Regions from separate parts of the Lysinibacillus sp. Ag94 genome, predicted to be linked through region 1. Evidence: riboswitches for the same ligand, from Rfam matches in the RefSeq annotation. Region 1 holds a riboswitch; each other region holds the start of a gene.

Evidence for each region. Region 1 has a riboswitch for cobalamin ahead of metE (5-methyltetrahydropteroyltriglutamate--homocysteine S-methyltransferase). Riboswitches for the same ligand answer to the same signal wherever they lie in the genome.
Region 2: linked by a shared signal. The riboswitch ahead of MY533_RS20220 (hypothetical protein) and the one ahead of metE (5-methyltetrahydropteroyltriglutamate--homocysteine S-methyltransferase) in region 1 are both predicted to bind cobalamin.
Region 3: linked by a shared signal. The riboswitch ahead of MY533_RS13120 (energy-coupling factor ABC transporter permease) and the one ahead of metE (5-methyltetrahydropteroyltriglutamate--homocysteine S-methyltransferase) in region 1 are both predicted to bind cobalamin.
Region 4: linked by a shared signal. The riboswitch ahead of cobT (nicotinate-nucleotide--dimethylbenzimidazole phosphoribosyltransferase) and the one ahead of metE (5-methyltetrahydropteroyltriglutamate--homocysteine S-methyltransferase) in region 1 are both predicted to bind cobalamin.

What each region holds. Positions count from the first base shown of each region.
Region 1 covers NZ_CP096780.1:1,875,894-1,881,258, reverse strand. Annotated here, with positions in the region: gene metE (5-methyltetrahydropteroyltriglutamate--homocysteine S-methyltransferase) at 1-1,731, opposite strand, end outside; cobalamin riboswitch at 2,042-2,221, opposite strand; gene MY533_RS08490 (TetR/AcrR family transcriptional regulator) at 2,399-2,971, shown strand; gene MY533_RS08485 (hypothetical protein) at 2,988-3,164, shown strand; gene MY533_RS08480 (DUF5367 family protein) at 3,125-3,406, shown strand; gene MY533_RS08475 (VOC family protein) at 3,443-3,805, shown strand; gene MY533_RS08470 (C40 family peptidase) at 4,506-5,365, shown strand, end outside.
Region 2 covers NZ_CP096780.1:4,281,528-4,286,892, forward strand. Annotated here, with positions in the region: gene MY533_RS20210 (tyrosine-protein phosphatase) at 1-592, opposite strand, end outside; gene MY533_RS20215 (ABC transporter substrate-binding protein) at 1,183-2,148, opposite strand; gene MY533_RS20220 (hypothetical protein) at 2,150-2,692, opposite strand; cobalamin riboswitch at 2,890-3,097, opposite strand; gene MY533_RS20225 (hypothetical protein) at 3,328-3,876, opposite strand; gene MY533_RS20230 (C40 family peptidase) at 4,362-5,365, opposite strand, start outside.
Region 3 covers NZ_CP096780.1:2,831,973-2,837,337, reverse strand. Annotated here, with positions in the region: gene MY533_RS13135 (energy-coupling factor ABC transporter ATP-binding protein) at 1-168, opposite strand, end outside; gene cbiQ (cobalt ECF transporter T component CbiQ) at 168-938, opposite strand; gene MY533_RS13125 (energy-coupling factor ABC transporter substrate-binding protein) at 942-1,214, opposite strand; gene MY533_RS13120 (energy-coupling factor ABC transporter permease) at 1,216-1,962, opposite strand; cobalamin riboswitch at 2,377-2,562, opposite strand; cobalamin riboswitch at 2,978-3,161, shown strand; gene MY533_RS13115 ((2Fe-2S) ferredoxin domain-containing protein) at 3,304-3,675, shown strand; gene cobJ (precorrin-3B C(17)-methyltransferase) at 3,680-5,350, shown strand; gene MY533_RS13105 (sirohydrochlorin chelatase) at 5,365-5,365, shown strand, end outside.
Region 4 covers NZ_CP096780.1:1,195,559-1,200,923, forward strand. Annotated here, with positions in the region: gene MY533_RS05275 (DUF8202 domain-containing protein) at 1-1,943, shown strand, start outside; gene MY533_RS05280 (DMT family transporter) at 2,436-3,308, shown strand; cobalamin riboswitch at 3,497-3,674, shown strand; gene cobT (nicotinate-nucleotide--dimethylbenzimidazole phosphoribosyltransferase) at 3,788-4,843, shown strand; gene MY533_RS05290 (trimeric intracellular cation channel family protein) at 5,070-5,365, opposite strand, start outside.

The sequences.
Region 1 (5,365 bases):
ATCCTTTCGAGAAATATCATCCCGTACAAAGGACCAATTTAAAATTGTCACAGGACCCGTAAGCATACCTTTTACATAGCGTTTCGTTTGGCTTTGGGCATAGGCTGTTTCTTTGACTGTCATCGGTGCATCCCATGCAACGTCACCGTAAATAATTGGTGGCTTCACACAGCGGGAACCGTATGAAACAACCCAGGCTTTTTCCGTAAATGCAAAACCTGTTAGTTTTTCGCCGAAATATTCAACCATATCTGTGCGCTCAAATTCACCGTGCACAAGAACGTCGATATCTAATTCCTCTTGAATAGTAATCCAACGCTTTGTCTCATGTTCTACAAATACTGCATAATCCTCATTTGTAATGTGTTTCTTACGCCATGCACTTCGTGTACGTTTGACTTCATCTGATTGCGGAAAGCTCCCAATTGTTGTCGTTGGGAACAGTGGTAATTGCAATGCTTGCTGTTGAATCTTTTGCCGTGCTTTAAAATCACTATGGCGTTCAAAGTCTTGTATCGACACTGTTTGAACCGCTTTTTGAACATCTTTATTTTGACGAATCGGATGATTTTTCAAAGCTTCAATCGCCTTCATACTTTCCGATAGTTTGTAATTTGAGGGACTGTCTTGGCCCTGTAAATATTTTGTTACTTCTATAATTTCAACTAATTTTTCATCCGCAAAGGCGAGGGCATTTTTAAGAACTGGTTCAAGCTTCGTTTCAAGTGTAGTCGTAATTGGAACATGCTGTAAGTTACATGAAGATTGAATCCATAGTTCTTTTGCGTCACTTAGCTGTTCAATAGCTTTAATAGTTGAGCTAACTTCTGCTAGATTGGAACGCCAAATATCTCTTCCATTAATAATACCAACAGCCAATATTTTATCTTTTGGGAAGCCAAATTGACGTAATGCCTCCATGTTTTTACCGTAGCCATGCACAAAGTCTAACCCAATCCCACGAACAGGAAGTTTTACAATTGACTCATACGCTGTTAATGATTCGAAATAGGTTTGTAGCATAATTTTAGCTTCGGGTACTGAGACAGCTAATTGTGTATAAATTTCTTGAACAAGTTTAACTTCCGCTTCATCTAATGTTGTGGCAAGAAGTGGTTCTTCTAATTGAATCCACTGTGCACCTGCATCCACGAGCTCCTTAATGACATGCGTATAAAGTGGTAGTAATGCTAAAATGAATGTAATCTGCGATATTTTGTCATAGCCTTTTGTTAATTGACAAAATGTATAAGGGCCAATCAATGTAGGCTTTGCAGTAATACCAAACGCTTCCTTAGCCTCTAAAAAATCCGCCAAGATTTTATTTTCTGTTAATTGCAAAGCTTGTCCATCGTATTCTGGCACAATATAATGATAATTTGTATTAAACCATTTCGTCATCTCACTAGCCACGGCTTTTTTACTACCACGAGCTACCCCATAGTATGTTTGTAAATCAACTTTGCCTCCCTGCCAATCAAAGCGCTTTGGAACTAAGCCAAACATCATTGCCGTATCTAACATTCTGTCATAAAGGGTGAAATCTCCAACAGTTATCAGGTCTATTCCGAGTTGAAGCTGCTTGGTAATTCGGGCTAGACGAATATCCTTTAAGTTCTGCAAAAATTCACCCTCTGAAAGCTCATTTTTCCAAAAAGCCTCTAAAGCCTTTTTCCATTCACGATCTTCTCCGATATACGGATAACCAACTATAGTACTTGTATAAATCATGTTCATCTCTCCTATTCATTAATTATGCCTCGGCATTATTGAGTCCGGAATCGGCCTATGTGCTTGAGCCCAGTACGAGGGCCGACATGATGTCGGTCATTTCGCTCTTCTTTCTGATTCCGTAACAGAGGCGTTAACTTCTAATAAGAAGTAAAAAAAAGCCACTCTCCTTTTTTTGGAAAATGGCTGTTATCGCAAATTAAAAATAGCTATGAAAAAACAATACGAAATTGTTACAAAATATCGCATGATTCTTTGTCGCACAGGGCCGATACGGTCACATCTCACCACCTATTTCCACGTAGGTATTTGGTGTGTACTAGAAATTGGCAGGTCTCCTGGCTTCTCATCAACACGCCTCACAGCCTTCCCAGTTTCCCAGTGGCAATTGTGATTTGCTCCGATATACAGTTGCGGGACAGCGTCGGATTTGCACCGACTTCCCTTTTAAGCCAAACTTTCATTTGGCACCAACTCTTACACATTATTTAATTATGTTTTACTATAACACACATTTTTCAGAAAAGTAGATTTATTTCCATATTTCAATCCAACACTTAGGAGCCCCACACATCTAATTACCAAAATACCCCTTGTAAATGAGTGTATATTTTGTTATTTTTAAGTTAGTTATCTAACTAACTAATAACAATGGGGGTGTCAATAAATGGCAAAGCCTACTGGTATCGAAAAGTCAGATTTATTAATGGCTGCCAAGTACAGTTTAGTAGAAAAAGGGATTGAAAAATTCACCTTAAAGGCTGTTGCTGAGCAAGCTGGTGTAACACAAGGAACTATTTATTATCATTTCAAATCAAAAGAGCAAATCATTCTCGAAATAGTTCAAGACATCTGTGAAAATTCTTGGCATGAGATTTTGACGACCGATCAAGAAATGATTCAATCTGCTCTTCTCTCTGCAAAAAGTCGATATGAAAATGATGCCTTTTATCATAAATTATTTTTTACCTTAATCGTCTATGGCTTTACGAACCCGACTATTAGACAGCAAATAGGACAAATTTTAGCGGCCGAAAATGAACATTTGCGCAATATTTTCAATAAATTATGGGATACATCACCAATTGATGGTGTGTCGATGGAAACTTGGAGCATTTTTTTCAACGCGCTAATTGATGGCTTGGCCATACAAGTGATGATGCGGGACGATTTCGATGTAGCTATATTTTATCAGCAATTAGAAAAAATCCTTGAGACATTGCATCGTCTAGGAAAATAATTAGAGGAGGAACACTATGCGATTCTTTTTATGCTGGGGTTTTGGCATTTGGTTTGTAGCAAGTGCCGTGTTTCGATTGATAGGGCATTACTTTTTTACCTTTAAAGAACCTCTCCTCATGATAGCTACTTACATTGTAGCTTTTCCAATCGTTTGGCTAGCGACAATACCGATTTATTCTATAAAAAAATAAAAGGTACAGAGCGATTACTGGCTGCAATCTGCATCGCATTACCTGGAATGCTTATCGATGCAGTCGTGTTATTAGTCTTCGACGATATGTTTCCCAATTTATCGGCTGTCTTAGATCGATATTTCGCCTCATGGCTATTATGGGCTTGTTCCCTATTTGTCATGACTGGTTTTACAAAGGCCACATTCGTGAGAAAAAACTATTCCTTCGTCAAATTAAAGGATTTGACAATATTAGCCTAGAAGTAAGTATCGATTACAATTAAAGGAGTGGGAAAAATGGTGATAGGCTTACATCACGTTCAAATAACAATTCCAAAAGGTGAAGAAGAAAAAGGGAAACATTTTTACTGTCAAGTATTAGGACTACATGAACTTGAAAAGCCTGATTCGTTGAAAGGACGAGGTGGATTTTGGTTACAGGTCGGCAATAAAGAGGTACATGTGGGGACAGAGGATGGCTTTGATAGATTAACGACAAAAGCTCATATTGCTTATCAAGTTGAAAATATAGAACATTGGAAGAAGGTATTAGCCGAACATCATATAGAAATTTTCGATTCAGTTCCTATTCCTCATTTTGAACGCTTTGAATTTAGAGATCCATTCGGTAATAGAGTAGAGATGATTCAAGAAATTTAAGGAAAACAGTTGACTGGAAGGCATGCTGTAAATCTTTAGCAAAGCAACGCCGTTTTAACATAATGTCATCAGCCTTCTAAAGAGCAAAAAAGATCCACACACAAAGGCAGTGCCTAAATTTGTAAGCATAATGAGAAGTACTAGGGGCGTTCGAGACCTATCTCGCTTGCGCTCTAGTGTCTCATTTGTGACGCTGATCCCCAATGCTCACTCTCCTCTCTAATCAAATTCCCGAAGCCTAGATCTGACATCTCATTTCACACTATTTTATAGTGATAGCAACTACTTATCTTTAGTTGTAAGCGTGGAACAGCCGTGCGAAACAGTTCAACACTCACTCCATGGAACCGCTATTTCTCGCTAAATCCCAAAGACGAACTATCGCTAAGTATTCCATGGTAATGTATAAGTATGATTGTCGTTTAGTCTTTCAATGCCTACTTTCAACGCATAAAAAAGCTTGTACTTCCTGCCCCTTTGACTTTCGTTTTCCACTAACACTTCACCCAACTGAAACATTTGTAATAAAACTGTAAATTAAGGCGATGAAGCCTTTTATATAAGGTGTTTACAGCGAATCCCCATCCAGCGTGGTAACAATTTCCTCAAAGAAGCCCTACTTTTTCATGCTACGATTAATTCCAGTGACAAACCAAATTAGGATTAATCCTAACAATAGCTTCAGGAGGAAATTAACAACATGAATAAACGATTTTTAACAACAACATTAGCATTGACGATAGGTTTTAGCACAGTGGGGATGGTACAGCCAACTGTTCAACCTATAGAAGTTGAGGCTGCAACAACAAATGCCTATAATAACTCACAAGCTGTTAATGCGAAAGCAGATCAACTAATTCAAACTGGAAAAAGCTTAATTGGTAAGGCAACGTACAGCAATTCTGTATACAAGGCTACATATCCTTATAAATTTTCTTGTGCTTCATTTATTATGTACATTTTCGAGAAAAATGGTGTTGACCTTGCAACTTATAATGAAGATTATATGTTACAGCAAGGAACGCCGGTTAACAGAAATCAATTACAAAAAGGTGATTTACTATTCTTTAAGAGTAAAAAAACTGGGACAGACCCTGACCACGTTGGTATGTATATCGGAAACAACAAAATGATTCATATGGCTGATTCTAAGCAAAATATTGTGATTTCTGATTTAAATAGTAAACCATATTATAAAGATAATTATGTAGGGGCACGTAGAGTATTACCTTCATTACTGTCAGCTAATCCTGCAACGAAAGGCGATAAGATTGTTGAAAACGCCTTTAATTATAAAAATAAAGTAACGATGAGCTCAACAAATAATGAAGCAAGTCTTCGCTTTACAGCGCCAGGATATGTAGATTTCGTCTATCGTAAAAGTGGCGTTAAACTTGGTACAACCAATTTAAAGCAACTAATGAATGTTGGAACAACGGTTTCACGTACCAATTTAAAAAAGGGTGATTTAGTGTTCTTTAATAGTGTTAAAGGCTCTAAAAACCCTTCACAAGTAGCTATCTATGCCGGAGATCAACGTATTATCATTCCAAGTTCAAG
Region 2 (5,365 bases), 2.2 Mb from region 1:
AACCTAGCTGAATTGTCTGAGCCATTCGTTCTACTAAGGGACTTAAATGTACATTTGTATCTAAATAGTCCTCCATGATTGTTTCCTCAGGTACATCTAAAGCAAGTAAAATAAGTGCGCTGCCAATACCTGTTCGATCCTTTCCGACCGCACAATGATGAACAAGCCCTAAATTTTCAGGATGCTGAATCGTTGCTATTAACTTTTTAAACGAAGCATTATTAAAAGGCATTTGCGCATAAAATTCTCGGAACATCTCTGGGCTTACAACCTTATAAAAATCTTTTCCACCAGTGTTTGTAGGCATCTCAAACGCATGATTTCCCTTTGCTGGCATTTGAATATACTGGGCATACGGAAATACCGGATTAGGATTATTTTGAGCCTCATGGTTGTCTCGATAATCAAAAATCGTTTTCACACCAAGCGTTTTAAATAGCTCCTTATCTGCTTTCGTCATTTTACCAAGTGCTGCTGAACGATATATCAAACCATTCTTAACAGCACGTCCATCTCTCGACTTATAACCACCCATATCACGAAAATTATAAACTGCTTCAAACGGAACAATCTTCATATCAAACTGTTTCACTCACTGCACCTCTCTCTGTTAGCAAGCATTCTTACTTCTATATTATAAAACAATCCGATATAATACCAATTTTCACACTAGGAAATGTCATATACTACTTCGAGCGATAAGAGGGATTTGAGTGCTTTATTGAGGAGGAGAATGTGGCCTTATACCTGATCACTTCTTCATCCTAGCTAAGCAGTTATCCACCCTACCTAGTCACTTTTTCATCATAGCTGAGCAGTTATCCACTTCACCCGTTCATTTTTCATCATAGCGGAGCAGTTATCCACTTCACCTGGTCATTTTTCATCATAGCTGAGCAATTATCCACTCTACCCATTCACTTCTTCATCAAAGCGGAGCAGTTATCCACTTCACCCGATCACTTCTTCATCTAGCAGAGCAGTTATCCACCCCTACTTGTTCACTATTTCATCAAAGCGGAGAAGTTATCCACTTCACCCGATCACTTCTTCATCATAGCAGAGCAGTTATCCACTTCATCCGTTCACTTCTTCATCAAAGCGGAGCAGTTATCCACCTTATCCGATCAGCAAAAAAGCTGCCCATATAGGACAGCTTCAACATACGCTTTTTCAATAAAACTATTTAAATAACTCAGGGTATACTGCTTTTGCGATTAACTCAACTGCTTCGCCAATTCGTGGACCTGGACGATTTGAAATATCAGTATCTATTGAATAAACCGCTTTATTTTGAATAGCAGTGATTGAATTCCATCCATCACGGGAAAGAATTTCTGCCGCTGGGTCTTTCACATAGTTTACTGTTGTTAAAATAACATCTGGATTTTTCGCAATAATATCTTCCTCAGATACTTTGACCCAGCTTTTAAGGTCAGCAAAAACGTTGTTAACATTTGCAGCATTTAAAATCTCTTGTTGGAATGTACCAGAACCAGCTGTATAGATGTCTGGCTTTGGACTAATTTCTAAATAGATATTTTTCGGTTCTTTCACATCTTTAACTTTCGCTTGGACATCGGCAATTTTACCTTTAATATCTTCATTTAACTTGTCGCCTTTATCTTTGATGCCCATAACCGTTGCGACTTGTTCGATATCCCCATAAACATCATCAAATGATTTAGCTGATTGAATGGCAAACACTTTAATACCTGCATCCTCAAGGCCTTTTAATGCATTTAAATTTTCTTCATCTCCACCAGTCGTATAGGCAATTACGACGTCTGGCTTTAGTGCTAAAATACGCTCACTGTTGAATTTTACAGAATCAGAAACACGCTCAATTTTTTGCGCTTCTTCTGGATACGTATCATACTCCGTTGCACCTACGATTTTATCTCCCACACCTAGCGCAAATAAAATCTCTGTATTACTCGGTTGTAATGAAACAATAGTTTTAGGAACTGCATTAAACTCTACTTCTACACCACGGTCATCCTTAACTTTATAGCTAGTAGTTTTCTCAACTTGTTGATCTTCCTTAGAAACCGTTTCTTTTTTTGTATCCTCTTTCGTGCCGCAGCCAACTAATACAAGGGCCAGCATCAACACAGAAAGCCATTGTAGCTTAAACATTTTCTTCATTTCATTGATTCTCCTTTTTCTTTTTCATCGGGTATGACTTACTAATAAACGGTATTTCAGCAATACTAGCATGCTGATTCATATAGACAGCCATTACGAAAAACACATTGGCTAGCAATCCTAAATAGTCAAAGAGAATAGCAGGTACTTCCCGTTCTTCAGATACTTTGTGCAAAACACGGTAGGATTTTTTCGCCTCACTACGGCATACATGTAATGCAGTAGCAGCCCCTGTCCCTTGAGGTAATACAAAGTTTTGTATTTCATCCTTTACATGACTAACATAGAAATCATAGCGATCACTTAGCCAAGTCAAATTATCTTCGGTTACAGCCAATTTACCTCGTACTGACCCATTTACATGGTAAGCCATTGGTAAAATGGCTAGTAAATCATCTGCTACTACCTCCACTGTTTCCTTTTTTACCGCCGCTAAAGCGACGCCAATATGTGTTGTCAGGCTATCTGTTCGAATTTCAAAATCTACCGTTGATGCCTTTTCACGCATAAATGGATAACAAGAGTAACGTGCATCTTTTTTCAAATCTAAGTCCCCGCTTTCCTTCGTGGAAAATTCTACTTTATTCACACCTTCTTAGGATTTCTTCCGGTGAAAGATAGTGTACATAAAAAAACGTTGTTCCCATTCCTAAGGAAACAACGAAAATAACATAAATAGTGTCATATAGACACAGCATAGCCTATGTATTTGCCGCATATTCTCCTAGCTTCCGAAGAGTTATCATACGTTCAAACAAAGGTCGGTCTCCTGGCTTGTACAGTTCACTACATTCAATCATGTTGTGCGTCATAAAAAACCTTCCCATCAGCTCATTCGACAGTGGTATATCTTTATGATTCACTGTACTTACAGTTGCGGAAACAGCTTCGGTTTTTCACCGAATTCCCGATTATGCTATAGTTCAGCACCCTTATTCTGCAAGAATTATTCACTTGTTATGCAGTTTATCATAGATTAATAGGAAAAAATAGATGTGGAATTAGAATAAACAAATACGATGGGTAAAGATCATGCAGGTATCACCATATGCACGCGGGTGTTTTCATTACCCCACGGGCATTTCATATGCTCGTGCAGGTATTATATTTCATAGATAGATGGTATAAAAGCTAGCTCTCAACGAAAGCATTTGCGCAAAAACAGCTATTTTACAGCTTTTAACCGATGGCATTCTTATATTTCTTTTTGTATTTACCATCTTCTTCTTCTTCAATTAATCGCTGTGCAATCTCTAGTAATTTCGGGTCTTTCGTTTCATCGAATAGCTTTTTAAAAGATACAATAATATCATAGCGTATCGATGTCGGGTGCTTTTCGTCTAAGCATATTTGAAATCTTTTAGCCAAATATGACACGACTAAATCTCTTTGTACCTGCCCTGCTAAGCCTATTCTCCAAATCGCCTGCAAAGTTTTCCTCGCAGTTTCTGTTCTTTCATCATACGTTACTGCCCAAATCTTTAAGAAGTCCTCTAATACTCTTTCTTCAGGATCACTTTTTGCCGCCAATGCGCATAAAAATTGTGCAGCACTTGCACGTACATGTCCATTTCTATATGTAAGAGCCTGAACAAGTTGTTCCCAAACTGAATATGTCCAATCAACTGGTTCCTGCATAATTTTCATTAATTCTTCGTATGATTTGTATTGAATATCAAGGTCACGCTCTGTTAAATTACTAAAAAGTTGCAAAATCTCTTTTTCCATGATTCATCCCTACCTTTATGAACGCAAAAATGGCAAACTTGTTGTATTAATTTCCATCATTCGTTACTTTACTACTACGAAACTAAAGTCACAAACAGTTTAATTTCAAAGTGAGATTTCTAATTATATTTCAAAATTATCAGAAATGAGTATCAATATGCAAGAAAACATTTCTTTCGGCTATAAAGATGACAATCATTTATATGGATAATTGATGCTATACCTTACATCGGCTCTATTTTCATTTTAGTAACAGGTAATATAGTAGTAAATATATCTACTTATGTAAATTTATTCATCTTAGATGTTATTTTACTCATTATTCATCGCGTAGTCGAGCTTTAAATTAATGGATTTATATCCGACTATATGATTTTTACTCGGAGGACCTTAAATACCGTCAAATAATAAAAAAGGTCATCTTTGTAATTTTTTTTACAAGGATGACCTTTTCGCTATTTAAATCGTCTATATAATAGTAGGGCTTATTGAATACGACCGAAGCCTACTAAATATTGATTCCACCAATCAAGTGATTCAATGACAACACCTTTATTTTGAGCATCGATCATCGTGTTATTTCCTAAGTAAATACCTACATGCGCTATGCCTGATCCATAGCTGAAGAATACTAGGTCACCTACACGTGCTTCACTTGCTGAAATACGTTGTGTTGCTAAATATTGCTGTGATGCTGTACGTGGTAAAGATACGCCTGCTTGTTTGTAAGACCATTGTACAAGACCTGAACAGTCAAATCCTGTTGATGGGTTGCTACCGCCCCAAACATAGCTACGGCCTAAGAATTGCTTTGCAGTTGAAATGGCATCACCTGAAGATGCAGTACCTGAACCAGAACCAACAACGACTTTTTGTGGTGCTTTTTCATTGTTCGCTTTACCACTATTGTTAGCGTTGCTAGTATTACTGTTACTAGTATTATTGTTAACGTTGTTATTTGTTGCTTGTACTACTGGAGTAGCTGCTTGAAGTGCACGTAAACGAGCTGCTTCTTCCTCTGCTGCTTTACGTTCTGCTTCTAAACGTTCTTCTTCTTGTTTCGTTGCAATTTGTGCCTTTAATGCAAGAGATTTCGCTTCATTTTCAGCTTTTTTTACTTCCATTTCGCTTTCCTTTTGTTGAAGCTCTTGGAATTGCTTTTGAAGCTCTTTTTGTTTTTCATCTAATGTTGTTTTTTGTTTCTCTAAGTTAGCTTTATCCGCTTCTTGTTGATCTACTAACTCTTGGTCAGCATCCATTAATGTTTTTACCGCTACGACACGGTCCATTAAATCTGCAAAGCTTTTTGCTTCCAGAACAGCATTTAAATAAACGCCCACAGTATTATCTTGAGCTTGGTATGCAGCCATACGATCATTTAAAATCGCTGAACGTTGCTCAATACGTTTTTTAGTATCTACAATATCTGCATCAACTTCTTTAATATCTGCTTGTACTTTGTTAAATACTTTTACTTTTTCATCGATCT
Region 3 (5,365 bases), 960 kb from region 1:
CAAAATACCATTTAAATGCTGAAATAACGTTGATTTTCCAGCTCCATTATGACCAAGTAAAGCGATTTTTTTCCCCTTTGGAATTTGAAGTGTAATATCTGTTAGTGCATAAGTTCCATCTGCATAAGCGTAGGATAAATGTGTTAAATCAAAGTATAAATCTGTCATCAGAAAAAACCTCCATAAATGATGAGCAGTATAAAAATAGTAGCAATACCTACCCAATTTTTTGTGTTATAGATAACATCGTTTTGCCAATAAACAGTTTCGCCACCACGGGCTTCCATCGCATTGTTTAGTTCACGACTGCGTTGGAACATCTCAACAAATAAAGCTGCAATTAACATTGATACCGAACGAAGCCACTGCATAGGGGAGCTGTATCCTAGACGAGCCTGCTGGGCAAGATGAATTTTTTGCATACTATCTAAAAAGATAAAAATAAAACGATACGTCAGCTCTACTAGCTCTACAAATAGAGTTGGAATTCGCCATTGTCGTAGCACGTAACAAATAGAGTGGACTGATGTTGTGAGAATTAAAAAATACAAACAGCTAATGCTGCCAAGGACGATGAAAAAAAGCTGTTGTGCTGTCACGAGGCTCGCTCTGCCGATAAAAATCGTCCAACTATTAAGTGAAAATGACCAAATATACGCTGGTAACGTGCTAGTTGTTGGCACTATAGAAATTAAAATTGACACTAAACTTGATAGTAAAAAAAATCCGGGAAGCAATAGCAATTTAACATAATATTTAGCAGGGATTTTTGCACCTAAAATGATAAAAGCACTCATCACAAAAAATGTAATGAGTGAAATTCGTTCATCTCTCATGATAAGCGACAATATAAGTAGTCCAAGGGATAACGTCATTTTTTCTAGCGGATGAACAGTCGCTAATTTATTTAAATAAGCATACTTATCAATGAGTAACATCGCTTAACCCTCTTTATGTTTGCCGCGCATTAAGCCAATGAAATAGCCGATAAATCCAGCGCCAATAGCAGCTTGTAATGCGAATAATAAGCTTTCGATTTCACCACTTGGTGGCGCCCATAAGCTTTCAAACCATGGCTCGTAGTTAGCATCAATTTCACTAATTGCTGCCTCCGCTTCACCATCAGCCCCTTCGAATTCTGCACCTTTTTGAATAAATAGGGGGATAATCGCTAGGAACACAACAATGGCTAAGAGCAGTAAGTTTTTTTTCATGTTAGTGTGCCTCCTTTGTTGAGAAAACACGTAGAGCCTTTAATTCACTCACATTGTATTTTTTTAGGAAGTTCATGACGATCACTGTTAAAATTCCTTCACTAACAGCAAGAGGAATTTGAGTTAATGCAAAAATACCAGCAAATTTTGTGAATGAAGCCATAAAGCCTCCGACCTCAGAAGGGAAGGCAAGAGCTAGTTGCACTGAAGTGACAACATATGTACCTAAATCACCAAGCATTGCTGCTAAAAAGACGGCTACTGAAAATGATAATCCCATTTTTTGTGAGCCCTTAAATACATAGTAAGCGATTATAGGGCCCATAATGGCCATCGAAAAGGTATTTGCCCCTAATGTTGTAAGCCCGCCGTGTGCTAATAGTAAAGATTGGAATAATAATACGATTGTCCCGATGACACTCATTGCTAATGGTCCAAAAAGAACTGTTCCAAGTCCAACTCCAGTTGGATGCGAGCAACTCCCTGTTACAGAAGGAATTTTTAAGGCAGATAGTACAAAGGCAAAGGCACCCGATAGCCCTAATATCATTTTTGTTTCAGGGTTTTCTTCAATGGTTTTTCGAATAGAACGTAATCCTAAAATAATAAATGGAATCGATACGACCCACCAAAAAATCGCCCATTCAATTGGCAAAAAGCCCTCCATAATATGCATCGCAAATGCACGATTTGGCACGAATAAAAATGCCAATAAGAAATAACTAAGCTTCCAACCTGAAAATTTCATGAATCTCTCCTCCTGGCTTTAAAATATTTCGAATTAGTATGCGATCGATCCAATGTGCCTTGGCGTAATTGTAGCTGCCGCTTTGCTTTCGCTACAGAAAACATTTGTAGCTGCCGCTTTGCTTTCGCTACAGAAAACATTTGTAGCTGCCGCTTTGCTTTCACACAGAAAATAATTCGTCCGGATTTTTGAATTGTGCATTCCTTTCAAAGTCCGTGACATCCGCCAGAGGCTTTTCTTTTCATTCAGTAGGTGTTTTAGCCCGGTTGGAACCATATCTGTACGAATCTACCACCTTGAGATGGAGTCTCTGCTGAATGAAAAAAGCACTTCTCCGATAATGGAAAAGTGCATAGCTAAAAAAGCAAATAAAATTCTAATCTGCTAAGCCGCACACCCATCCTCGTAGGTTGAAACGATCACATTTTTTTCGGCAGGTCTCCTGGCTTTAGTTCAACGTTTTATAGGTCTTCCCATCCTTTGGACAGTGACTTTTTCTATAAAACTCCCTAGTACAGTGGCGGGACCGCGCCGGACTTGAACCGGCTTCCCTTTTAAGCGAAAAGCTGAACAATTCGCACCGATAAAAGATGAAGTTGTGAGATTTCACGACAAAGTGTAACATGAATTTCCATATTTATGCTATGATTTTTATGAAAAAATTTAAAATTAATAGTCTATGTCGAAAATTTAGATAAATCAAAAAGAAATGTCGCGTTTTTCTCTAGAATTTTAAAAAAATTGTCACAAATTAAGAAAGTAATATTGAAATTTTTAAAAAATAAGCTATGATAGAAACAGTTTTCAATTACATGAAAATTCTTTCAGCGAACATCTTTTGTAGCGAAAGTGAAGCGTAAGCTACAGAAGCCTCCTACCTGTATAGATGGTGAGATGAATGCTGATTTAAGTTCTTTTCAACGGGTATCAAAACACCTGTACCTGCTGAAAGAAGGTAAAGCCTCCGGCGGCTGTCACGCAATTATGCCGAGGCATAATTGATATATTAAAAAATTCATATAAAACGTCCATAAGTGCTTGATTATTTTCAAGATAATAGGGAAATCGGTGAAAGTCCGATACAGCCCCCGCTACTGTAATAGCTGATGAAATCGTGGATGCCACTAGTGAAAACTAGGAAGGTGCGAAAGTAAAAGGAAGCTTAAGTCAGGAAACCTGCTTATGTGATGATGCATGCAAACTTTTCGGAGGGAGAAGTTGAAGCGAAAGCGAGTACCTGTATATATTCGTTTTTATTTGGCTTCTACTAAACCTTTACTCTTCGTCTAGAGTAAAGGTTTTTCTTTTTCCTAAAAGCAAATGAGGGGAGAACGAACGACTATGACAACTTGGAATTTAGAGGGCATGAAAACACATCTTTTTATTTGTAATGGTAGTAGCTGTATGAAAAAAGATGCTGAGGATATTACACAGGCGATCCGTGACGAAATACAGGTGCTGGCACTTGATCAGGAAATACATACGACAAGAACTCGCTGTAATGGCAGATGTAAAGATGCTTGTGTTGTCATTGCATATCCTCAGGGGAATTGGTACCGTATCCCGACAACAGAGCATGCGAAGGCACTCGTACAAAATTTAAATCATGAATCGTTACATAATGAGCATGTCTTTACATTGCGTGAAGGCACGCTACACCGTACAGCACAAACAACAGCCATTAAAGGTATTGAAAAGGTGAAAGAGGGGTAACAACATGGCGCAAAAAGGTAAGATTTTCGTAGTTGGCTTTGGCCCTGGAGACTTTAAACATATTACGACTCGTGCTGTAGAGGCACTGCAACAAAGTCATATGATCATTGGGTATAAAACGTATGTTGAACTTATTCAGGATTTAGTTAGTGCAAAGTCGATTATTAGTACTGGTATGACGGAGGAAGTTTCACGTGCACAGGAAGCGGTACGTCAAGCAGAGGCTGGAAGTATCGTATCGGTCATTTCCAGTGGAGATGCCGGCGTATATGGAATGGCAGGATTAGTGTATGAGGTATTAATCGAGCTAGGCTGGACAGAAGCCACTGGTATCGAGGTAGAAATTGTTCCAGGTATTTCAGCTATTAATTCGTGTGCGAGTTTACTAGGTGCTCCAATTATGCATGACGCCTGTACCATTAGTTTAAGTGACCATTTAACACCTTGGAATTTAATTGCAAAAAGAGTAGAAGCGGCAGCGATGGCGGATTTTGTTATTGCGCTTTATAATCCAAAAAGTGGACGTCGTACGAGACAAATCGTAGAGGCGCAACGAATTTTATTAGAATATCGTTCGCCAGATACACCGGTTGGCCTTGTGAAAAGCGCATATCGCGACCGTCAAGAAATTACGATGACGACTTTAGCAGAAATGCTTGAACATGATATCGGCATGTTAACGACAGTTATTATTGGGAATTCAACAACATTCTTCTACGACAATAAGATGATTACGCCACGTGGCTATCAGCGGAAATATACACTTGGTGATGAAAAACAACCGTTACGACCACATCAACGACTCAAGGAAGAAAATGAACCATGGGCGATGAATCAAGAAACTGGAACAGCGCGTAATGATTTTGCAACAGATCCTAATACCAATCGTATTAAGCCCAGTTTAGCTATTAGACCGGAACTAAAGCCTAAAAAATCGTCACTTGAAATGGCAACAGCAGCTCTTGCTTTGGTGAAGGGTACGAGCGCTGTGAAAGTAACACCCAAGCTCGTTCAACAAAAAATCGAATCTGTTTTTGAATTAGCGGTTAGTCCTGGGGTAGCCAATAAGTTCTTTACGCCGCAACAAATGATGACATTAGCTGAAGTAGTTGGTGAGGAAGGGACGATGGAGTATACACCAGACCATCAAATTCATTTGAAAATTCCAACGTCTGAGCCTGAAGAAATTACAACAAAGCTCCGTGAAGTTGGCTTTTTACTTGCACCACTTGGTGACGTACTTTCGTTAAAGGCTTGTGACTTCTGTTATGGCGAAAAGTTCGATTCGATTCCATATGCGGAAGAGATTCAAGAAAAGCTTGGGGGTATGGCGTTACCGAAAACATTAAATATTGGTTTTAATGGCTGTGGTATGGCGTGTTATCGAGCAGTATTTGATGATATTGGCATTGTTTATCGTAAAAGTAAATTTGATGTTTTTATTGGAGCTAAGCCGGTTGGTCGTACAGCACATGCGGCCCAGCCTGTTGTTGAAGGGTTAGAGCCTGAACAGCTCATACCACTTATCACCGATATTATCGATGAATATAAAGCAAATGCGCATCCAAATGAACGTCTGTTTAAATACTTCAAGCGTGTGAAAAAGATCCTACATTTTACGTATCAGGATATGTCTTCAAAAATAAAAGTAGAGCCAGCTCCATGCGGCGACTAGTGAGGGGTAATGAAA
Region 4 (5,365 bases), 680 kb from region 1:
CAGCATTAGCAAAAGCACGCGAAGCATTACAAGAAAAACCAGCTGTTGTTAATAAAGCGCTACTTCAAGCTAAAGTAGATGAAGCAAAAGGTTTAGTCGCATCAAAGTACACGCCAGAAACATGGGCAAACTACCAAAATCAATTAAAAGCAGCCCAAAAAGTATTAGACAATGCCAATGCAACACAAGCAGAAGTGGATCAAGCGTTAGCTGACTTAACGGCAGCCAAAAATGCTTTAAGACCTGCTCTCACAACACCAGGTCTAGGCTCATTAGTACCATCACAAGGTGTATTAAGTCCAAGCTTCTCATCAGAAGTGACAAATTATACAATGAACGTCGATTATGCAACATCACAATTATCGTTCTTAGCAACACCAATTAACCAAGGTGCTTCAGTGACGACAACTGTTAATGGGCAGCCAGGTACTCTTGAACAAATTCCACTACAGGTAGGGGAAAATGTAATTGTCATCACAGTGACAGAATCAAATGGTAATGTGAGACACTATACAATTAAAGTATATCGTGAAGCATACACAGGCGGTGGAGGTGGTACATGGACGCCGAATCCAACACCACCAACAACGACTGAACCGGGCACAACAACAACGAAAATAAAAGTGGCATTAGAAATTGATGGCAACAACCCACTGGAAAAAACAACGGTGGAAATTGAACGTACAAAACATGCCAGCGGTGAAATCACAGACTTCGTGGCATTAACAGAAGCGAATGCCCAAGAAGCTGTAGAAAAAGCACAACAAATTGGCAATAACATCGCACGTATCGTCATTCCAGATGTTAAAGATGAAGTGGATAAAGTAACAGTAGAAATTCCAAAGCACTCTCTAAAATTACTACGGGAAAACGGATTATCGTTAGAAATTGCCACAGAGAATGGATTGATTGCGATTCCACTAAGCTCGATGAACGGTGTGGATGACAACTTCTACTTTCGCTTAGTACCTGTGAAGAAGGAAAGTGAGCGCAAGGCAATTGAAGAACGCGCTAGAGTGGAAAAAGTTGTCCGTGAAACACTACAAAGCAAAAATGTACGTGTAGTAGCTCGTCCAATGACGATTGAAACGAATATGCCTAGTCGTTCGGTACAAGTGACACTACCACTAAAAGGCTTGAAAGTGCCAACAGCCTCAGCAGAACGACAAGCATTTTTAGAGCGTCTTGCGGTGTTTATTGAACATTCGGATGGCGAGAAAAAAGTTGTATTCCCTGTAATGGTGACAATGCCTAATGGAGAACTTGGTTTACGCTTCACAGTGGACAAGTTTAGCACATTTACAGTTATTCAATTCGAGAAATCAACAGTAAGTAAGCATGAGGCTTATATTAAAGGCTTCCCGAATGGTACGTTTGGTCCTGAGAAAAACGTGACTCGAGCGCAAGTAGCAACGATGATTGCACGTATCTTAGGCTACACAGATGACCAAACAGTAGATTATGCACCATTCAAAGATATTCCAAGTAATCATTATGCAGCAGGAGCTATTGCATTTGTGAAAGAGCGAGGCATTATGAACGGGGATATGAATGGTAATTTCCGTGCAAGCGAGAACATTACACGTGCACAAATGGCAACAGTGGTTGCGAACTATAAGCACCTACAAATAGAAGAAGATGTAGAGTTAACATTCAACGATACAAAAGGTCATTGGGCACAATGGATTATTGAAGCAAACCGTACCGCCGGCATTATTAACGGTCGTCAAGATGGAAGCTTCGCACCAGACGAGCACCTAACACGTGCGCAAGCGGTTGTCATGATGAACCGTATGTTTGAACGTGGTCCATTACATGGTGTCACAAAACCAAGCTTCTTAGATACTCAAGCAACACATTGGGCATTTAATGAAATTGAAGAAGCCGCAAATGCTCACGCTTATATTATTAATGAAGATGGGGAAGAACACCTTTCAAAATAATGAACAATAAATACAAACACCTCTTTAATGGAGTGTTGTAATTATTGTGAGAATCAAAAGGTACAACTATGAAAAATGACTAGACATCCTTTGTCTAGTCATTTTTCCGTTTAGCCACTTTTTTAGAAACTGTAAATACAGATGTATTACTTGTTTGGGTGTAGGTACTTGTGATTGCTGTTCTCGTAATGTTTCAATCCTGGCATGGAAGTCCTTATAATACCCTCTTATTAGTTTAGTCTATTTAATGTAGACGAGGGTTTTTCTTATACATTCGAGTTGATATAAAATTGAAGGAGTTCGTTATTGTTTGGTAAAATGTGTTATGATTGCAATATGCAAGGAGGGATTCATATGTATCGAACAATAGCACCTCCAACAATGCCTTTACAGTAGAATCTGCTGTTTAGGCATTCAATAAAAGCTTGCTAATTCTCAATAGATTCTACTGTATATCGAACACTATATACATGTAGAAAGTAGGAATTAGAAATGAGCGGAAAACTATCTTTTATATTATCAATGATTATTTTTGGAGCTGTCGGTGTTTTTGCAAAATATATTAAGTTGCCTTCAAGTGAAATTGCCTTTTGGATGAGTCTCATTGGCTCTGTTTTTTTACTATTGGTGTTCCTTTCTAAAAAAGAAAGATTTACGAAAACAACTATTTTGCAAAATAAATGGCCGTTGGTACTTTCGAGCTTTGCCTTATGTGGTAATTGGATTTTCCTTTTCCAGGCGTACAAGGAAACAACCATCGCCAATGCAGCTCTAAGCTACTATTTTGCTCCAGTACTAGTGATTTGTTTGTCACCTATCATTTTAAAAGAAAAAATAATATTGAAAAAAATTTTTTATGTTTGTGTTGCATTAGTAGGACTGTATTTTATCGTTCAAAGCCAAACTACCGAAACAAACGAACATTATATTGGTATTGTCTACGGCCTTATTGCAGCTTGCTTCTATGCAGTAGTAACATTCACCAATAAGTATATTCGTGGATTAAAAGAGCCTGATAATACGATTATTCAACTTGCTTTAGCAGCGTTATTCCTTGCTCTTTACCTTTTTGGGACTAATGGGTTCCAAGTAATGCAAATCGATATAAAATCAATTAGTTTACTGATCGCATTGGGCATTGTCCATGCTGGAATCGGCTTCTATCTGTTCTTTTTTGGAATGCGTCATCTAAAAGGGCAAAGTATAGCTATATTAAGCTATATTGATCCACTAACATCATTAGTGATTTCGACGATGATTATAGGAGAAAAAATGGCAACCCTTCAAATAATCGGCGCTATTCTTTTGCTCAGCGCAACATTTCTGAGTGAATTGGATAAAACAAAGACGATATCACAACAATAGATGGACAGGAAGCTTCCTAATGCCTTTTTGGCAGTAGGGAGCTTTTTCGGATACGGAGCATAAAGAGTTGAAAATAGCCATATCAAATTGAAAGGTGTAGAGCCTGATGTGACTAAGAAAAGTTTGCAAGAAATATGCAATTCCACTAATATATTGACACAAAAACTACTTTGACGTAGATTTAAAGTAATTGCATAAAAGCATTAGGTGCCCATTGCGGGAGAATAGGGAATAAAGTGAAAAGCTTTAGCGGTCCCACCACTGTAAAAGGGAGTTTCATAGAGAATGCCACTAGCATCGTTCTGGGAAGGTTCTATGAAATGTTGAAATTGAGCCAGGAGACCTGCCTATCTGCTTCGGTTATATAGATGATGGAAAAGTCTGTAGTTTATTTGTTATGGAATAAACTACAGGCTTTTTATTTTTTCTCTAAATCATTCTTCAAGTTACAAGGGCAAAAAAGAAAGGGGAAATTTTCAATGCAATTATTACAACAGACGATTCATAACATTCAAAGTGCTGACTACAAAATGATGGAGAAGGCACGGGAACGCATAGATGCACTTTGCAAGCCACCTAGAAGCTTGGGGAAACTGGAGGCCCTTGCTGTGCAACTATCCGGAATTACAGGCGAACTATTTCCTGCGATTGCTAATAAAGCAATTATTGTCTGTGCAGCAGATCATGGAGTTTGTGATGAAGGGGTTACATCTAATCCACAAAATGTGACAGTCTTTCAAACATTAAATTTTCCTAGAGGAGGAACTGGTGTCTGTGCTATCGCAAAAATCACAGATGCAAAAATTGTTACAGTTGACATTGGCGTAAAAGAAGATATTCCTCTTGATGCTGGTGTTATTGTAAAAAAAATTAAATATGGCACAGACAATATGGCAAAGGGCCCTGCTATGTCAAGGGAAGAAGCCATTCAATCTATTGAAGTAGGAATTGAAGTAGCTACGGAAGAAATAAAAAATGGGATAAATGTACTCGGGACAGGTGAAATGGGTATTGGTAATACAACACCGAGTGCTGCCATATTATCGGTTCTTCGTGAATGTCATCCGAATGAAGTGACAGGCTTCGGTGCAGGTGTTGGACCAGGGGGAATAGCGCATAAAGTACAAGTCATTTATGATGCTATTGCATTAAATAAACCAAATCGCGATGATGCTATAGATATTCTTGCAAAAGTTGGTGGATTAGAAATAGGCGCTATGGCTGGGGTGATACTTGCTGCCGCTGCATATCGTAAACCTGTTGTTATTGATGGTTTTATTTCTACCATCGCTGCCCTTATCGCTTACGAACTTGAACCTAACGTAAAAGACTATATCATTCCTTCGCATGCCTCTGAAGAACCAGGTGCAAAAATTGCCGCTGAAATGCTCGGAGTTGAACCGATGTTACAGATGAATATGCGATTGGGGGAGGGCTCTGGTGCAGCTTTAGCCTTTCCTATTTTGGACGCAGCATGCTCTATGATGAAAAATATGGCTACTTTAGAAGAAGCAATGTTGCTGTTGAAAAAGTAACTTTATTTGCAGATCACGGTGTGTGATAAACGAAGTCATGGATAGAACCGTCAAAATCGTGGATAGAACAGCCGAAGTCGTGGATAGAACCATCAAAATCGTGGATAGAACAGCCGAAGTCGTTGAATAGAACGGTCAAAGTGATGGATAGAACCGCTAAGAAAAATGAATTTAAAAATTCAAGCCCAAATTCTCAGATTTGGGCTTTTATTATGCAACAGTTTAACTATGCTCTATTCAACTTCCGTAACGGTAGACGCCATTTCTTCATATATGAAAGTATTCTTAGTACTGTGATCACACCAAATAATACATATAAAAAGATATCCCCTGAAAATAGTTGAAGTCCTATGATAAGCCCGGCTAGTGCTGCCCAAACACCGTAGATTTCATCGCGGAGGACTAATGGTTGTCGTCTAGCTAATAAATCACGAATAATTCCACCACCTGACCCTGTTAAGACAGCAGCTACAATAACGGCACTAATAGGCATGTCGAGCTTCACAGCATAAAGGGCACCTT